2 regions of the Parageobacillus sp. KH3-4 genome follow, and region 2 is predicted to be linked to the other one. Evidence: a T-box and tRNA genes for the amino acid it is inferred to sense, from the RefSeq annotation. Region 2 holds a T-box; the other holds one or more tRNA genes.

Region 1 (9,619 bases), 1.6 Mb from region 2:
GCTGAATAAGATGACAATAAGATATCTTCTTGTCGGCTCATGGTCTGATGAGCATGTAGAGGAGGAAAAACATGTCAGATTACGTATTTCCTAAGTTATCATCTGATCAAATGATTTCGATCATCAGAAATGGACTTCCCAAAACCAAAATTCCCAAGAAGATCATCATTGTTGGCGCGGGTATGTCAGGACTAGTCGCAGCCTCTTTGCTTAAGCAAGCTGGACATGATATTACCATCCTTGAAGCTTCTGACAGAGTAGGAGGACGGGTCTATACGCTGCGAGCCGATTTTATGGATGGGCAGTATCTTGAAGCTGGTGCGATGCGTATCCCTGATACTCATTTATTGACTTTGGAATATATAAGAAAATTCCACCTTCCTGTTAATCGGTTTATCAATGAGACTCCTAACGACATTATTTATGTTAGAGGAATCAAAACTCGTTTAAAGATATATGAAAGGAATCCTGACATTTTGGGCTTTCCAGTAGCCCCGCATGAAAGGGGTAAAACTGCTACAGAGTTGCTTCAATGGGCAATAAAACCCGTGACCGATTTTATTAACCAAAACCCACGAAGAAATTGGCCTTTGGTCATAAAAGAATTGGATAAATACTCGATGGATGCTTATTTGAGATATAACCCGTTTGGAACCACGTTATCTACAGGTGCCATCGACATGATCAAAGTCATTCTTTCACTGGAAGGATTACTGGAACTTTCTTTCCTAGAAATGTTACGCGAACTAATGATCTTGTTTACCCCTAATATTCGCTTCTATGAAATTACGGGCGGCAACGATCAACTTCCTAAAGCATTTGTCCCTCAATTGAAAGATAATATCATGTTTGGACAAAAGGTAAGGAAAATTGTCCAGCACAACAACCAAGTAACCGTTCATTCTGTCCATACAAAAATCTTGGAGCCATTTCAAATCACCGGTGATCTTGCGATTGTAACCATTCCTTTTTCAGTCTTACAATTTGTCGAGGTTGAACCACGTGACTCTTTTTCGTATAACAAATGGAAAGCGATTCGGGAACTTCACTATGTGGGCTCTACGAAGACCGGCATTCAATTTAAAAGCCGATTTTGGGAAAAGGAAGGCATGTATGGCGGGAAAAACGTTTCTGATCTCCCTATTACATATACTCAGTATCCGAGCCATGACCTTGGTACATCAGGATCAGGTGTTATTTTGGCTAGTTATACATGGGAGGATGATGCTATACCTTGGGACAGCTTGGACAGTGAATTTCGCTTGGAATATGCATTAAAAAACTTGGCCACTATCCATGGTAAACAGGTATATCGTGAGTTTGAAACAGGAGTGAGCCACAGCTGGGTTCGATATCCATATTCTGCTGGAGCTTTCACAATGTTTAAACCAGAACAAGCAACAGAACTATCTCCTTATATTTCCACTCCCGAAGGAAGGGTTCATTTTGCTGGCGAACATGCCTCAACTACCCACGGTTGGATCCAAGGCGCAATCGAATCCGGAATACGTGTTGCATATGAAGTCAATGACTTGCCAAAAACTTTCTTTCAGACCTAATCACCAATCATGTAGAAAGATCACCCTTCAATCTTCTTTCTTTTTCGTTCCTTTGATAAAGTAACATCTATCACAATCATCAATCCGGTGTCCGGTACTGTAATGTTTCACAACTCGCGTCATTCCTTCAGAACTGATAAACACTTCAGGAATAAAGCCGTAAATAATAAAAGTTTTCTTTTTTCTCGTCATGAAAGAAACAAATGTCCTTTTTAGTCAAACAGCCACTTGCATATACGTAATCAACGGTGACAAAAAACACACAATGGGCCATTGGTTTGCATGCATATCAGCATCCATATCTGTCATATGGATTTCACGTCCTTCATGATCTTGAAATCTTGAAAGATCACGACCGGATGTCGTTTTTGCGAATGGCATTGCGGGTTCAAGTTCCATAGCAATTATTACAACACAAAAGCCAGCCTAAATTGGCTGGCTTTTATATAGCGTCCCAGGAGAGATTCGAACTCCCGACCGACGGCTTAGAAGGCCGCTGCTCTATCCAGCTGAGCTACTGGGACATGACATCTCACACTATATCCAAATCCACATTTTCGCCGATTCGCTGTCCCTTCCTCTGCTAGTGGATTCAAAGAAACAAGATGCGTCGGGACAACTCGGAGAGGATTCATAGATGTAATGCTTGTTGTTGCCTCTTCCCCTACCACCTGATTCAAAGAAGCGGATGTGTAGAGGCAAATCAAAAAGAATCCATAGATGCAGAGCTCATCGCCACTAATAGGCAAAAAGTGGGCCTAAGTGGACTTGAACCACCGACCTCACGCTTATCAGGCGTGCGCTCTAACCGGCTGAGCTATAGGCCCATAAAAAGCGGGTGATGGGAATCGAACCCACGACGTCAGCTTGGGAAGCTGAAGTTTTACCACTAAACTACACCCGCATAGATGAAACTAGAAGGCGGCACCCGGATTCGAACCGGGGATGAAGGTTTTGCAGACCTCTGCCTTACCACTTGGCTATGCCGCCACAACAAGCGGAAGACGGGACTCGAACCCGCGACCCCCACCTTGGCAAGGTGGTGTTCTACCACTGAACTACTTCCGCAATTGGCTGGGCTAGCTGGATTCGAACCAGCGCATCACGGAGTCAAAGTCCGTTGCCTTACCACTTGGCTATAGCCCAACGATATATTTGTGCAAGTAACAGGGACAGTAGGAATTGAACCTACGCCGGAAATGTTGGAGACTTCTGTTCTATCATTAAAATATGCCTTCCTATATCCATATACCGGAGAGGATGGGCTTCAGAGCGCCTAACCGAAAAGAAACAGGTTTTTCATCTGTGTTCAGTCACTTCACAACTTCTCTTAAAAAATAAATTTCACAGACACAAATGTTCTGAACCTTCACCATTTAAGTGTAAATGTATATGTACATGCATAAATGAAAAGCCACATATGTACAAAATCCAGCACATGGCTTAAGAATGCAAAATTAAAGCTATGCTCTCATGATCCACACCATGTCCATGTACAAATGCTGCCTACTTCTTAAAATGGCGCGCTCGAGAGGACTCGAACCCCTAACCTTCTGATCCGTAGTCAGATGCTCTATCCAGTTGAGCTACGAGCGCATATTGTTTTTTAAAACACCGGAAGATAAAAATTGCATCCGTACCTTAGCACACTAAACTTATTCGTTCGTGGATCCATTCATTCCTTCAAAACTAGATAACCGTCCGTTCGGAAGAAACCGTTTCGCTGGGCGGCTTCCTTTGCTTTTCCGTTCCGCTTGGTTAAGTCCTCGATCGATTAGTATCCGTCAGCTCCACGTGTCGCCACGCTTCCACCTCGGACCTATCGACCTCGTCATCTTCGAGGGATCTTACTCGCTTTTCGCGATGGGAAATCTCATCTTGAGGGGGGCTTCACGCTTAGATGCTTTCAGCGCTTATCCCTTCCGCACATAGCTACCCAGCGGTGCCCCTGGCGGGACAACTGGTACACCAGCGGTGCGTCCATCCCGGTCCTCTCGTACTAAGGACAGCTCCTCTCAAATTTCCTGCGCCCGCGACGGATAGGGACCGAACTGTCTCACGACGTTCTGAACCCAGCTCGCGTACCGCTTTAATGGGCGAACAGCCCAACCCTTGGGACCGACTACAGCCCCAGGATGCGATGAGCCGACATCGAGGTGCCAAACCTCCCCGTCGATGTGGACTCTTGGGGGAGATCAGCCTGTTATCCCCGGGGTAGCTTTTATCCGTTGAGCGATGGCCCTTCCATACGGAACCACCGGATCACTAAGCCCGACTTTCGTCCCTGCTCGACCTGTCCGTCTCGCAGTCAAGCTCCCTTCTGCCTTTGCACTCTCCGAATGATTTCCAACCATTCTGAGGGAACCTTTGGGCGCCTCCGTTACCTTTTGGGAGGCGACCGCCCCAGTCAAACTGCCCACCTGACACTGTCTCCCACCCCGATAAGGGGTGCGGGTTAGAATTTCAATACCGCCAGGGTGGTATCCCACCGTCGCCTCCACCGAAGCTGGCGCTCCGGCTTCCCAGGCTCCCACCTATCCTGTACAAGCGATACCAAAATTCCATATCAGGCTGCAGTAAAGCTCCACGGGGTCTTTCCGTCCTGTCGCGGGTAACCTGCATCTTCACAGGTAGTATGATTTCACCGGGTCTCTCGTTGAGACAGTGCCCAAGTCGTTACACCTTTCGTGCGGGTCGGAACTTACCCGACAAGGAATTTCGCTACCTTAGGACCGTTATAGTTACGGCCGCCGTTTACTGGGGCTTCGGTTCGCACCTTCAGCCTTGCGGCTTAAGCGCTCCCCTTAACCTTCCAGCACCGGGCAGGTGTCAGCCCCTATACTTCGCCTTTCGGCTTCGCAGAGACCTGTGTTTTTGATAAACAGTCGCTTGGGCCTTTTCACTGCGGCTCCCTCGGGCTTGAGACCCAAGAGAGCACCCCTTCTCCCGAAGTTACGGGGTCATTTTGCCGAGTTCCTTAACGAGAGTTCTCCCGCGCACCTTGGGATTCTCTCCTCGCCTACCTGTGTCGGTTTGCGGTACGGGCACCTCCCACCTCGCTAGAGGCTTTTCTTGGCAGTGTAGGATCGGGGACTTCGGGACCAAAGGTCCCTTCGCCATCACGGCTCCGCCTTGTTGCCAGACGGATTTGCCTATCTGGCGGCCTAACCGCTTGGACAGGCTATTCCAGCAGCCTGCTCGCCCTACCTTCCTGCGTCCCCCCATCGCTCAAACGGTGAGGAGGTGGTACAGGAATCTCGACCTGTTGCCCATCACCTACGCCTTTCGGCCTCGGCTTAGGTCCCGACTAACCCTGAGCGGACGAACCTTCCTCAGGAACCCTTAGGCTTTCGGTGCAGAGGATTCTCACCTCTGTTTTCGCTACTCACACCGGCATTCTCACTTCTAAGCGCTCCACGAGTCCTTCCGGTCTCGCTTCGGCGCACTTAGAACGCTCCCCTACCGATGACCATCGGTCATCCCACAGCTTCGGTGGTACGTTTAGCCCCGGTACATTTTCGGCGCAGAGTCACTCGACCAGTGAGCTATTACGCACTCTTTAAATGATGGCTGCTTCTAAGCCAACATCCTGGTTGTCTGGGCAACTCCACATCCTTTTCCACTTAACGTACACTTAGGGACCTTAGCTGGTGGTCTGGGCTGTTTCCCTCTCGACTACGGATCTTATCACTCGTAGTCTGACTCCCAAGGATAAGTCGTTGGCATTCGGAGTTTGACTGAGTTCGGTAACCCGATGAGGGCCCCTAGCTCAATCAGTGCTCTACCTCCAAGACTCTTCCCTTGAGGCTAGCCCTAAAGCTATTTCGGGGAGAACCAGCTATCTCCAGGTTCGATTGGCATTTCACCCCTACCCACACCTCATCCCCGCACTTTTCAACGTGCGTGGGTTCGGGCCTCCAGTAGGTGTTACCCTACCTTCACCCTGGGCATGGGTAGATCACCTGGTTTCGGGTCTACGACGACGTACTATGCGCCCTATTCAGACTCGCTTTCGCTGCGGCTCCGTCTTTTCGACTTAACCTCGCACGTCATCGTAACTCGCCGGTTCATTCTACAAAAGGCACGCCATCACCCATCAACGGGCTCTGACTACTTGTAGGCACACGGTTTCAGGTTCTCTTTCACTCCCCTTCCGGGGTGCTTTTCACCTTTCCCTCACGGTACTGGTTCACTATCGGTCACTAGGGAGTATTTAGCCTTGGGAGATGGTCCTCCCTGCTTCCGACGGGATTCCCCGTGTCCCGTCGTACTCAGGAGCCACTCGGGAGGGAACGAAGTTTCGACTACAGGGCTGTCACCTTCTCTGGCGGGCCTTTCCAGACCGCTTCGTCTACCCCGTTCCTTTGTCACTCCCATCTGAGTGGTCCTACAACCCCAAGAGGCAAGCCTCTTGGTTTGGGCTGTTCCCGTTTCGCTCGCCGCTACTCAGGGAATCGCGGTTGCTTTCTTCTCCTCCGGGTACTGAGATGTTTCAGTTCCCCGGGTGTGCCCTCCATACCCTATGGATTCAGGTATGGATACTGCCCCATTACGGGCAGTGGGTTCCCCCATTCGGACATCTCCGGATCAACGCTTGCTTACAGCTCCCCGAAGCGTTTCGGCGTTTGCCCCGTCCTTCATCGGCTCCTAGTGCCAAGGCATCCACCGTGCGCCCTTTCTAACTTAACCATGCGAAACCCGGCTTTATCTTCGCCGCCTTCGCTTCCCGGCTTCTTCCTTTCGGTTATCTAGTTTTCAAGGAACCAATTGATTTGTCCTGCATCCGTTCATAGACGCAGGCGCAAAGCATTTGAAGGAACAACCAATGTTCCTTCAAAACTGAACAAAACTCCGCGTCCACTTTATTTTCACGATGATGTCCTTAGAAAGGAGGTGATCCAGCCGCACCTTCCGGTACGGCTACCTTGTTACGACTTCACCCCAATCACTTGCCCCACCTTCGGCGGCTGGCTCCCTTGCGGGTTACCTCACCGACTTCGGGTGTTGCAAGCTCTCGTGGTGTGACGGGCGGTGTGTACAAGGCCCGGGAACGTATTCACCGCGGCATGCTGATCCGCGATTACTAGCGATTCCGGCTTCATGCAGGCGAGTTGCAGCCTGCAATCCGAACTGAGAGCGGCTTTTTGGGATTCGCTCCCCCTCGCGGGTTCGCAGCCCTTTGTACCGCCCATTGTAGCACGTGTGTAGCCCAGGTCATAAGGGGCATGATGATTTGACGTCATCCCCACCTTCCTCCGGTTTGTCACCGGCAGTCCCCCTAGAGTGCCCAACTGAATGCTGGCAACTAGGGGCGAGGGTTGCGCTCGTTGCGGGACTTAACCCAACATCTCACGACACGAGCTGACGACAACCATGCACCACCTGTCACCCTGTCCTCCCGAAGGGAGGAACGCCCTGTCTCCAGGGTTGTCAGGGGATGTCAAGACCTGGTAAGGTTCTTCGCGTTGCTTCGAATTAAACCACATGCTCCACCGCTTGTGCGGGCCCCCGTCAATTCCTTTGAGTTTCAGCCTTGCGGCCGTACTCCCCAGGCGGAGTGCTTAACGCGTTAGCTACAGCACTAAAGGGATAACCCCTCTAACACTTAGCACTCATCGTTTACGGCGTGGACTACCAGGGTATCTAATCCTGTTTGCTCCCCACGCTTTCGCGCCTCAGCGTCAGTTACAGACCAGAGAGCCGCCTTCGCCACTGGTGTTCCTCCACATCTCTACGCATTTCACCGCTACACGTGGAATTCCGCTCTCCTCTTCTGCACTCAAGTCCCCCAGTTTCCAATGACCCTCCACGGTTAAGCCGTGGGCTTTCACATCAGACTTAAGGGACCGCCTGCGCGCGCTTTACGCCCAATAATTCCGGACAACGCTCGCCCCCTACGTATTACCGCGGCTGCTGGCACGTAGTTAGCCGGGGCTTTCTCGTTAGGTACCGTCACCGTGCCGCCCTGTTCGAACGGCACTTCTTCTTCCCTAACAACAGAGCTTTACGATCCGAAGACCTTCTTCGCTCACGCGGCGTCGCTCCGTCAGACTTTCGTCCATTGCGGAAGATTCCCTACTGCTGCCTCCCGTAGGAGTCTGGGCCGTGTCTCAGTCCCAGTGTGGCCGGTCACCCTCTCAGGCCGGCTACGCATCGTCGCCTTGGTGAGCCGTTACCTCACCAACTAGCTAATGCGCCGCGGGCCCATCCGCAAGTGGCAGCCGAAGCCGCCTTTCAACCGAAGACCATGCGGTCTTCGGTGTTATCCGGTATTAGCTCCGGTTTCCCGGAGTTATCCCGGTCTTACGGGCAGGTTACCCACGTGTTACTCACCCGTCCGCCGCTAACCAAGCGGAAGCAAGCTTCCGCCCGGTCCGCTCGACTTGCATGTATTAGGCACGCCGCCAGCGTTCGTCCTGAGCCAGGATCAAACTCTCCATAGAAAGTGGATTGGCTTATCTTCAATTTCGGCTCCGACACCAAAAGATGCCAGTCGCCTTCGCTTTTCTTATTGTCTAGCTCCGGCTCCTAGCCCCTCGGGACGCTTCGGTCTCGCTGTGGCGGCAACCGCCTCCTCGCGAGCCCTCCAGCGCCTGCCGGGGCTAATCAGTCGCCTTCGCTTTTCTATGTGGACGCTTCGTTTTGTTCAGTTTTCAAGGAACATTAAACCATCCATTTATCTGACAACATATTATAACTAAACATCAAACATTGTCAATACTTTTAATAGTTTTGTTCCTTCGAGCAATTATTGATTTTATTCAAATTATCATACGTTGTCAATATTATTTTTTATTTGAGCAATCTATTTGAAAAGACGATTTATATGTTACAAACTTATTTCTATTTTGTCAATATATTTTTCCAACTGTTTCTGCTTTTTTATATAATAATAACAGGCTTCTTTGCAAACAACATAAAAAAAAGAAGGGAGTATTGCAATGGAACATTCATTTTCTACATTATTAGAAGCATACCGCCACTTATGGACGAATCGCTCTTTAACCACAAAGAAGCTGAATGAACAAGAAAGCCAAGCACTTCTTTATGAAACGATTGAAAAAGAACTGCGTGATGAAATGACGCATCCTCGTGCACGCCAATTACCCGAAATAAAGTTTTATTACGCCATTAACAGAATCATGAATTCCGACCTATCTGAACAAGAAAAATTATCATTAATTCACATTCACATAAACGTGATGGAACAAATAAAAGAATAACTTGTAACACCAACATAATGTTAATATCCACTTATTATAAAAAATGTTTATTTCATTCAAATAAGTGGAAAGATCGTTTATAATAGTTGATAACCCGTGCTTTATATGAAAATACAGGAGGTGAGAATAATCGAAGTTCAAAAACGGCCAGTATTAAAAATAAAGAAAACACCATTAGAAACTGCTCTTAATATCGCCACATTACTACTTTTCATTGGAAGTATCCTGTACTTGTTGATGGAATGGTCTTCCTTGCCGAACCGAGTACCAATGCACTATAACTTTTTCGGAGAAATAGATAAATGGGGAAGCAAAGGAATAATTGTTTTACATCCGATTATAGGAGCTGTTTTATGGATTAGTCTTACCGTTCTTGAAAAGTTCCCTCACGTTTATAATTATATCATCAATCTAACAGAAAAAAATATAGAACAGCAATACAAAAATGGCCGGATCATGATTAACGTTATAAAAAATGAAATACTCATTTATATATCCTACAGTATTTGGAAAGATATAAAAGCCGCATATGGACACGATATCACTTTCGGGACTTGGGATCTGCCTTTATTTCTTATCGTCCTTTTCAGCTCGATAAGCTTTTTTATAGTAAGATCAATTCGTTTAAGGTAATAAGGGCACCGTTTCACTAGTCCGATACATTAAAGTGCTTCCACAGGAGTCCCCATTTTTTACACAACAGTCTTTGTATAAAACGGCGCCATCCAATACAAACTACATGATGGTAAATAAATCACGTCAAAGGAGGCGCTATTTTATATGTCTTTAATTCCTTACGATCCATTTCGCCATTTCGAAACAATGCGTAGAGATCTT
Region 2 (9,619 bases):
GCAAGGTGGACGACCTATTACTCAGACGAACAACTTTGCAGTTTTTGGAAACGATACGTATCACCGTATAAATCGATTGTATCCAAACATCCGTTATATTCTCGACTTCTTTACGGGCACGGTTTTTATCCAACCATGCTTGGGTATGCGGTCGGGGATTATATCGTTCGCCGCTGCCTTGAACATGGCGCTCGTTTTTCCGAGTTAATGAATATGGATTCAGAACAGATGTTGCAGCTTGCTTCATTAGAAGACGACAAGCAGTCATGATGATCATCGCGGGCTCATATATGTAAAACATAAGACGGACAAGTCTAAGAGAAAGAAGAGGGGCCCGATGATTCGCATATTCGTTTACTTGGTCGGTTTTGGCATTTCGGTCGTTGGCGGGGTGGCAATGATTGCTTATTTAAACATGATGACACCAGAGCAGGGATGGAGCGGATATTTTGCCTATATTCGCACAAAAGTAGAATGCTATTTACTCCCAATAGGGCTTTTGCTAATGCTAGGGAGCTTATACTTCCCTTATCGAGAAGAATAATGGATAAAAAAGGATGAGATGGAATAAAATTTGTCCCCTCTGCCTATACTGATGGACAAATAAGTTTGTTTAGAAGCGAGGGGTATCGTATGTTATATCTTCATGATGTTTGGGTCAATTGGTTTGAAGGGGAAGAAAATGGATATAACGTGTGCCATTTCCATGAATGGCGGAAGGACGATCAAGTGGAACTGCTTGATCAAGTCCCGCTTCTCAAAGTGTCTTCTGCGCTATTTAATTATATTGAAAACAGTTTATCGGAAATTCCGAAACCGCTTCTTGAAGATGTATACCAAAAAGCATATTTACGGAAAAATCATGAGCGCATCCCGCTTGATTATTGTTTTGTCGTTACGGACGGCTGCGGTATTCTCGCTGTTGACACGATTGGCTATAACATTCCGATTCGGAAAAGCCGCCTTATTCCGAGACAAGAACAGCAAGTATACGAAATGACCGCTGACCACGAAGAGGAATCGTATCCGCTGCCAGTCCATGAAAAAGCATACCATATTTTGTCTCCCTCTCCTGAATGGATGAGCGGACTTACACGAAAGGAGCGGCAACTCAAACAACTGCTGTTTATGGCGCTCGATCAACTTCGTTCGACGAAAAACGTCGCGGAAGTGCGCTACTGGTATACGGAATGGGCGCCGCACAAATATCCGGATATTCAAAAAATGCCGTTTGAAGAGGCATGGCAACGCTTATACGAGGAGACAAAATACGGCTGGTCTGATAAACATGTGCAGTTATGCGAAAAATTAATTAAAGGGCAGCCGTTTTTTGAAAAGCTTTGGGAAATGGAACAGGAACCAAAAGTGAACTAAACATTGTGATTGTTGACGCGCAAGCGAAAAGTCACCGATAACGGCAAAATGCCGGAAATTAACGGTAGAATCCGCGTATGGAATAAAAAAAGCAAGCCGAAAAGCGGCTTGCTTTTTTTAGCGTCTTCTTCCAAGTCCCATCGCTTGTTCCATTTTTTCGAGCATTTCCGTTGCCACTTTATTTGCTTTTTCTGCACCTTTGTCAAGCACTTCGTCGAGCGTGCTGCTTTCCAATAAATTGTAATATTTCTCTTGAATCGGGGCAAGGGTATCAATAATCACTTGGGCAAGATCGGCTTTAAATACGCCGTACCCTTTTCCAGCATATTCTTGTTCGAGTTCTTCAATCGTTTTATTAGCTAAAATTGAATAAATGTTAAGAAGATTGGAGATTCCTGGTTTATTTTCTTTGTCATATCGGATGACCCCTTCCGAATCCGTTACGGCACTTTTGATTTTCTTTTCCACCGTTTTGGCGTCATCAAGGAGCGTAATAAACGACTTTTTGTTTGGATCCGATTTGCTCATTTTTTTCGTCGGATCCGTCAGCGACATAATGCGCGCGCCGATTTTTGGAATGCGCGGTTCCGGAATCGTAAAAATTTCCCCGTACCGCTTGTTAAATCGTTCTGCTAAATCGCGCGTCAGTTCGATATGTTGTTTTTGGTCTTCACCGACAGGCACAATATCGGTTTTATATAAAAGAATATCTGCAGCCATTAACGGAGGATAAGTAAGCAGTCCGGCGCTCACCGCTTCTTTTCCTGCCGATTTATCTTTAAATTGAGTCATTCTTTCTAGTTCGCCGATATAAGAAATACATTGCAACATCCATCCCGCCTGCGCATGGGCAGGAACTTCCGATTGGATAAACAAAGTAGCCTTATTCGGATCGATGCCGACCGCCAAGTAAAGGGCGGCTAAACTGCGAATATTTTTTTGCAGTTCCTGCGGATCTTGCGGGACGGTAATCGCGTGTTGATCGACAATGCAAAAGTAGCAATTGTACTCATCCTGCAATTCCACGAATTGCCGCATGGCGCCGATATAGTTGCCAAGCGTAATGACGCCGCTTGGCTGAATGCCTGAAAAACTCGTTTTCATAACACCACTCCTTTTTTATCCATTTAAAAAGGCCCTACCCCCTTAAACGTTAGGGACGATAGGACCGCGTTGCCACCCTAGTTATTGCACATAATGTGCAATCACTCTGCCCATGCTTGTATGCGCATGGCGCCTTGATAACGCAAGGCAGGCGTCCAAAGCCTACTCTCTAGTTCGGCCGGATGCTCGAAAGCCCATTCCATATTGCTAGCCGCTTGTTCACACCAACCACAAGCTCTCTGAAGGCATCGCAATATGTACTCTTCTTTCTCATCGCATATTCATTCCAGTTTTTTGAGTCTTATTGTAAAACATCTAGTTGCTATATGCAAGTTTCTTTTTACCTTTTAAGCAATGAATAGAAAAAAGTGAAATAAAATATATATTAAATATTGAACGGGTGTTACAAACGGGGGGATTGCGGCCATATCATCGATGTAGTGAAAGAAACTTGTCCCTTGTCGAAACGAATTCATGGATTATACGCAAAACTGTGCTATGCCACTATAAAAATAAGAAGCTGTTTCGCTGGCGTTAGGGGGCAATGGAGAAAATAGATGCCGTTGTGGAAGGGGATTCAGAAAAGCACTGTCTGTTTTGCTAAATAGTGCTAGCAAAAAGTTTTTTGGAAAGTAATTATTCTTATTTCAAAGTGTTATTTAATAATTTTTTTATTAAATACATTATTTTAGAAATTATGTTAATAAAATTACACTTTTAGCAACGAATGAAGAAAAAACAAACACCGACTTATTCTTTATTAACATAATGTAAAAAAATTAAAATGTAAGCGCTTTAAAAATATAAAAAATAAATTTTTTATTTACAATTGTCGAAAAAAATATAAAATGAAAGATAGTGAAAAAATAAGTGAGATGATATATACTTTAATTGAATCAAAATTCAGAAAAAGATACAAAAAAATAAAATACAAATTTCTTTTTAAATATATTAATAATTTTTACGGTAAGAGTAAAAATCAATATTCTGATAATAAAATAGAGCATGATAGAAATTTTTCTTTTGTTTGAAAAATACTAAATTTATTAACAAAAGTTCCGCGTTTTTACGTAGAACTTTTGAACATAAAAATTATTTTTAGGGGGGAGTTTCATGAAGAAAAGAAGTTTTGTGCTTTTTAGCTTCATGTTGGCGCTAAGTCTTTTCCTTTCTGCGTGCGGCGGCTTCCAAAAAGGCAATGAATCCGCCGGTGAGAAAGGAAACAAAGCCGCTGATGTTCCACAAGAATTGCATGTTAACATTAAAACAGAGCCATTCTCACTAAATCCAGGCTTAGCGAATGATAGTGTTTCCGCTAACGTTTTATACCAAACGTTTGAAGGGTTGACCCGCATTAAAGACGGCAAACCTCAGTTAGCAATGGCTGAAAGCTATGAAGTTTCTAAAGACCTGAAAACATACACATTCAAATTGCGCGATGCAAAATGGTCCAATGGCGACCCAGTTACCGCCCAAGATTTTGAATATGCGTGGAAATGGGCGCTGGATCCGAAAAACCAATCGCAATATGCTTATCAGCTTTATTACATTAAAAATGGTCAAGCATTCAACGAAGGGAAAGCAAAAGCGGAAGATGTCGGCGTAAAAGCAATCGACGACAAAACGCTGCAAGTGACGCTGGAAAATCCAACGCCTTACTTCTTAGAATTAACAGCGTTCTATACGTACTTCCCAGTGAATAGCAAAATCGCTCAGAAAAATCCAAAATGGTATGCAAATGCTGGCCCTGACTACACTTCCAACGGTCCGTTCAAAATGACTTCTTGGGAACACAATAACAAAATCGTTCTCGAAAAGAACGAAAATTACTGGGATGCGAAAAGCGTAAAATTGACAAAAATTGATATGGTTATGGTCAATGATAACAATACAGAGCTTTCGATGTTTAACAACGGGGAACTAGATTGGGCAGGCATGCCGACAGGGCAATTGCCGACAGATTCTTTGCCGCAATTAAAGAAAGAGGGCAAGTTGCACATTCAACCGATCGCTGGCGTTTACTGGTATAAATTTAATACCGAAAAAGCGCCGTTGAACAACGTCAACATTCGTAAAGCTCTTGCGTACGCAATCGATCGCAAAGCGATTGTGAAAAATGTGGCAAAAGGTGAACAAATTCCGGCTATGGCCGCTGTGCCGCCGACGATGTTCCCTGAAAACAAAAAAGGGTATTTTAAAGACAACGATGTAAAAAAAGCAAAAGAATATTTGAAAAAAGGCCTTCAAGAACTTGGGCTAAAAGATGTGAAAGATTTGCCGCCTATTACACTATCGTTTAATACTGATGATCAACACGTGAAAATTGCCCAAGCGATTCAAGATATGTGGAAGAAAAATTTAGGAATCGAAGTAAAACTTGAGAATACGGAATGGGCAGTATACATTGAGAAGCTGCATTCTGGAGACTATCAAATCGGACGGATGGGCTGGCTAGGCGATTTTAATGATCCGATCAACTTCCTAGAGCTGTTCCGCGACAAAAAAGGCGGCAATAATGATACAAACTGGGAAAATCCGAAATACAAACAGTTGTTAATCGATTCTCAGAAAGAAACAGACCCGGAAAAACGGAAAGAATTGCTAAAACAAGCAGAAGAAATTTTAATGGATGAAATGCCGATAGCGCCGATTTACTTCTACACGAATACATGGGTGCAAAAAGACAACTTGAAAGGTGTAGAAGTGTCTGGCCTTGGCGATGTCCAATTTAAATGGGCATATTTTGAATAAAATCGTAGTAAAAGGTGGTTAAGAAGGTATATGAGTTTTCCGCTCATATACCTTCATTTCCTGTTAAGACGTATTTTCAAGAAAATGGAGGTGCAGGAAATTTGTTAAGATATATAAGCAAGCGGCTTGTTTACATGCTCATGTCTTTGTTTTTAATCGTAACAGCGACATTTTTTTTAATGCGGGCTGCTCCGGGAGGACCGTTCTCGAGTGAGAAGCAAGTTCCGCCAGAAATTGAGAAAAACTTGAATGAATATTATGGGTTAGATCGGCCGTGGTATATCCAGTATTTTGATTATTTAGTTTCTATTGCTAAATGGGATTTCGGACCTTCGTTTAAATATAAAGGACAGACGGTTAACGACTTAATTAATGAAGGATTTCCCGTATCCTTTTTTCTTGGCATGGAATCATTACTCATTGCTATCAGTGTTGGAATTTTACTAGGAATTATTGCGGCTTTGAACCACAATAAATGGCAAGATTATGGGGCAATGGTCTTCGCCGTTCTCGGAATCTCTGTTCCAAGCTTTATTATGGCATCCGTTTTGCAGTATTTTTTAGCGATCAAGTTGGGATGGTTCCCGGTTGCTCGTTGGGAATCGCTGCAACATACGGTGCTGCCTGCGCTTGCGCTTGCCGCAACACCAATGGCATTTATTGCCCGTTTAACTCGCTCTAGCATGTTGGAAGTATTAAGTAACGATTATATTCGCACGGCGAAAGCAAAAGGGCTTTCGCGAAGACAAATTACGGTGAAGCACGCAATCCGCAACGCGATCCTTCCAGTTGTAACATACTTAGGGCCTTTATCCGCACAAATTTTGACAGGCAGCTTTGTGATTGAAAAAATTTTTGGGATACCCGGACTTGGCAGCCACTTTGTAACAAGCATTACAAATCGCGATTATACGACGATTATGGGAGTCACGGTGTTTTACAGCATCCTTCTGCTACTATCTGTATTGCTTGTTGATATTGCTTATGGCTTTATTGATCCACGCATTAAGTTAGCTGGTGGCAAGAAAGGGGAGTAATCATGCAGCAGATTCCAAAAGAGATGTTCCAGCCGGCGGTAGCCGATGTTGGCGAAGCAGAAAAATTATCAAAACCGAGCCTTTCGTTTTGGAAGGATGTTGCGGTACGTTTTCGGAAAAATAAATTGGCCATGTTCGGATTAGTTTTGTTAATCCTTTTGGTGATCATGGCTATTTTTGGGCCATATATGACCAAATACGATTACGCAACGAATGATTTAATGAATACAAACCAGCCGCCTTCTTCCGAGCATTGGTTCGGAACTGATGAACTTGGGCGCGATATATTTGCCCGCACATGGTATGGTGCCCGTATCTCTTTGTTTATCGGAATAGCAGCGGCGCTGATCGATTTGGTGATCGGCGTGCTTTGGGGTGGAATTGCTGGCTACCGTGGCGGAAAAACGGATGAAATCATGATGCGCATCGCTGATATTTTATACGGAGTCCCTTATTTGCTTTTAGTGATCATATTAATGGTGATTTTGGGGCAAGGGTTAGGAACGATGATTCTTGCCATGACGATTACCGGATGGGTCAATATGGCCCGCATTGTTCGGGGACAAGTGTTGCAGTTAAAAAATCAGGAATATGTATTAGCAGCGCGGACACTTGGCGCGAGCACGTCCAGAATCATGTTTAAGCATTTGATTCCTAATGCCATGGGCTCCATCCTTGTTACGATGACGTTAACAATTCCTAACGCCATTTTCACCGAGGCATTTTTAAGCTATTTAGGATTAGGTGTTCTACCGCCGTTAGCAAGTTGGGGAACGATGGCTTCCGAAGGGGTGCAAGCATTGCAATATTATCCGTGGCGTCTATTTTTCCCAGCAACTTTTATTTGCTTAACTATTTTTGCTTTTAATGTAGTAGGAGATGGGCTACGCGATGCATTAGATCCGAAATTGCGCAAGTAAGGTGGTGAGAATATGGAGAAACTGTTAGAAGTAAAAAATTTAGAAGTATCGTTTCAAACATACGGAGGCGAAGTGCAAGCGGTCCGCGGAGTGAGCTTTTATTTAAATAAGGGAGAAACATTGGCGATTGTAGGAGAATCGGGCTCTGGAAAAAGCGTTACTTCACAAACGATTATGCGCCTTATTCCCACTCCGCCGGGAAAAATAAAAAATGGGCAAATCATATTTGATGGGGAAGATCTTATCAAAAAAACGGATAAAGAAATGGAACAAATTCGCGGAAAAGATATCGGGATGATTTTTCAAGATCCGATGACGTCGCTCAATCCAACGATGAAAGTCGGACAGCAAATTATGGAAGTGGTCATGAAACATCGAAAAATGTCGAGATCAGCGGCAAAAGAGCGGGCGATTGAATTGTTGCGATTGGTTGGAATTCCGATGCCGGAAAAGCGTGTCGATCAATATCCGCATGAGTTTTCTGGCGGAATGAGGCAGCGCGCGATGATTGCGATTGCTTTGGCGTCCAATCCAAAGTTGTTAATTGCCGACGAACCAACCACTGCTCTCGATGTAACCATTCAGGCGCAAATTTTGGAATTAATGAAAGACTTACAGAAAAAAACGGGAACCGCAATTATTTTTATTACCCATGATTTAGGAGTAGTAGCTAACATAGCTGATCGCGTCGCCGTGATGTATGCGGGGAAAATCGTCGAAATGGGGACAGTGGATGAAATTTTTTACGACCCGAGACACCCTTATACATGGGGCTTGCTTGCTTCCATGCCAAGCCTTGATAGTGATGATAAGGCAGAGTTGGCATCGATTCCAGGCACGCCGCCGGATTTGACGAATCCGCCAAAAGGTGATGCGTTTGCGCCGCGTAATCCGTACGCGATGAAAATTGATTTTGAAATGGAGCCGCCGCTGTTTCAAATTTCTGATACCCATTATGCCGCAACATGGTTGCTTCATCCAGATGCGCCGAAAGTAGAGCCACCGGAAGCGGTAAAACGCCGATTGCGCAAGCTCTCCACGAATTACCCTCAACCCATTATTGTAAGGGAGAGTGAGTAATATGCCAGAAAAACAGAAGCTTATCGAAGTGAAAAATTTGAAACAGTATTTTCCAGTTGGCGGCGGAAACGTCGTTAAAGCGGTGGATGGCGTTACGTTCGATATTTATAAAGGGGAAACGCTTGGCCTTGTCGGGGAATCGGGTTGCGGCAAATCGACAACGGGACGGACGATTATTGGGCTATATAAAGCGACAGGCGGAGAAGTTCTTTTTAATGGGATAAATGTCCACGGCAAACATTCAGCCAAAGAATTAAAGGAATTAAAGCGAAAAATGCAAATGATCTTCCAAGACCCATACGCGTCGCTTAATCCGCGCATGACCGTTGCCGATATTATCGCCGAAGGCATCGATATCCACGGATTGGCGAAAACGAAAGAAGAGCGGATGCAGCGCGTATATGAGTTGCTTGAGACGGTCGGCTTAAACCGTGAACACGCGAACCGCTACCCGCACGAATTTTCGGGCGGCCAGCGCCAGCGGATCGGGATTGCCCGCGCTTTAGCAGTGGAACCGGAGTTTATTATCGCCGATGAGCCAATTTCCGCGCTTGATGTGTCGATTCAGGCGCAAGTGGTGAATTTAATGAAAAAGCTGCAGCGCGAAAAAGGGTTGACGTATTTGTTTATCGCCCATGATTTGTCAATGGTCAAATATATTAGCGACCGCATTGGCGTGATGTATTTCGGCAAAATGGTCGAGCTTGCCGATGCGGAAGAATTGTACCGCAATCCGATTCATCCATACACAAAAGCGCTATTGTCCGCTATTCCGCTTCCTGATCCGGAAACAGAACGGACGCGGAAACGGATTATTTACGATCCGTCGCAGCATCATTATAAAGAAGGGGAAGAGCTGGAATTCCGCGAAATTACCCCGGGCCATTTCGTGCTATGCTCAGAGGCGGAATATAAAACGTATCAATCAATGTACAATGTATAAATAAAACGATCTCCGCTTAAGAGATCGTTTTATTTTTGCCGCCGACGAGATTCCAGCCGGCCTGTGTATGCTTTGTTTCATTAACGTACTCTTTTCGCCGCGAACCGCCGAAAATTTTTTCACCGATGCCGTTTGCGATGCCCCCCATAAATGCAGTAATGCCAATGATCAGTCCGGAAGCGATAACATAATCAATAAAATATTGCGTCATGAGAACGCTCTCCCCTCCCCATGGCAATCGTTTCAATATTATTGTAGATGATTTTTCTGTTTTTTGGAAGAAACGGCGGAAATTAAATGAAGAAAATAGGTGACTTTTTTGAAAAACTATATCTTTATTTGCATATTTATTGTATAATGTATTATGTTAGAGTTATTTCAAATTACCATGTTTTGCAGCTAGAGTGTTA

Evidence for each region. The T-box of region 2 lies ahead of trpS (tryptophan--tRNA ligase). A T-box ahead of a tRNA ligase gene usually reads a tRNA of that ligase, here a tRNA-Trp.
Region 1: it has a tRNA-Trp gene. The T-box ahead of trpS (tryptophan--tRNA ligase) is inferred to sense a tRNA for this amino acid. The anticodon was not compared.

What each region holds. Positions count from the first base shown of each region.
Region 1 is NZ_AP025627.1:1,354,252-1,363,870, reverse strand. Features, by position in the region: gene MWM02_RS07150 (flavin monoamine oxidase family protein) at 72-1,559, shown strand; tRNA gene MWM02_RS07145 (tRNA-Arg) at 2,010-2,083, opposite strand; tRNA gene MWM02_RS07140 (tRNA-Ile) at 2,313-2,386, opposite strand; tRNA gene MWM02_RS07135 (tRNA-Gly) at 2,393-2,463, opposite strand; tRNA gene MWM02_RS07130 (tRNA-Cys) at 2,479-2,549, opposite strand; tRNA gene MWM02_RS07125 (tRNA-Gly) at 2,556-2,627, opposite strand; tRNA gene MWM02_RS07120 (tRNA-Gln) at 2,631-2,705, opposite strand; tRNA gene MWM02_RS07115 (tRNA-Trp) at 2,727-2,799, opposite strand; tRNA gene MWM02_RS07110 (tRNA-Arg) at 3,079-3,155, opposite strand; rRNA gene MWM02_RS07105 (23S ribosomal RNA) at 3,314-6,248, opposite strand; rRNA gene MWM02_RS07100 (16S ribosomal RNA) at 6,446-8,002, opposite strand; gene MWM02_RS07095 (hypothetical protein) at 8,501-8,782, shown strand; gene MWM02_RS07090 (DUF1648 domain-containing protein) at 8,903-9,415, shown strand; gene MWM02_RS07085 (Hsp20/alpha crystallin family protein) at 9,563-9,619, shown strand, end outside.
Region 2 is NZ_AP025627.1:2,948,532-2,958,150, reverse strand. Features, by position in the region: gene MWM02_RS14915 (DUF2268 domain-containing putative Zn-dependent protease) at 1-270, shown strand, start outside; gene MWM02_RS14910 (YuzI family membrane protein) at 338-544, shown strand; gene MWM02_RS14905 (YjbA family protein) at 634-1,374, shown strand; gene trpS (tryptophan--tRNA ligase) at 1,492-2,478, opposite strand; T-box leader at 2,527-2,761, opposite strand; gene MWM02_RS14895 (peptide ABC transporter substrate-binding protein) at 3,592-5,229, shown strand; gene MWM02_RS14890 (ABC transporter permease) at 5,331-6,266, shown strand; gene MWM02_RS14885 (ABC transporter permease) at 6,269-7,186, shown strand; gene MWM02_RS14880 (ABC transporter ATP-binding protein) at 7,199-8,266, shown strand; gene MWM02_RS14875 (ABC transporter ATP-binding protein) at 8,268-9,209, shown strand; gene MWM02_RS14870 (hypothetical protein) at 9,226-9,420, opposite strand.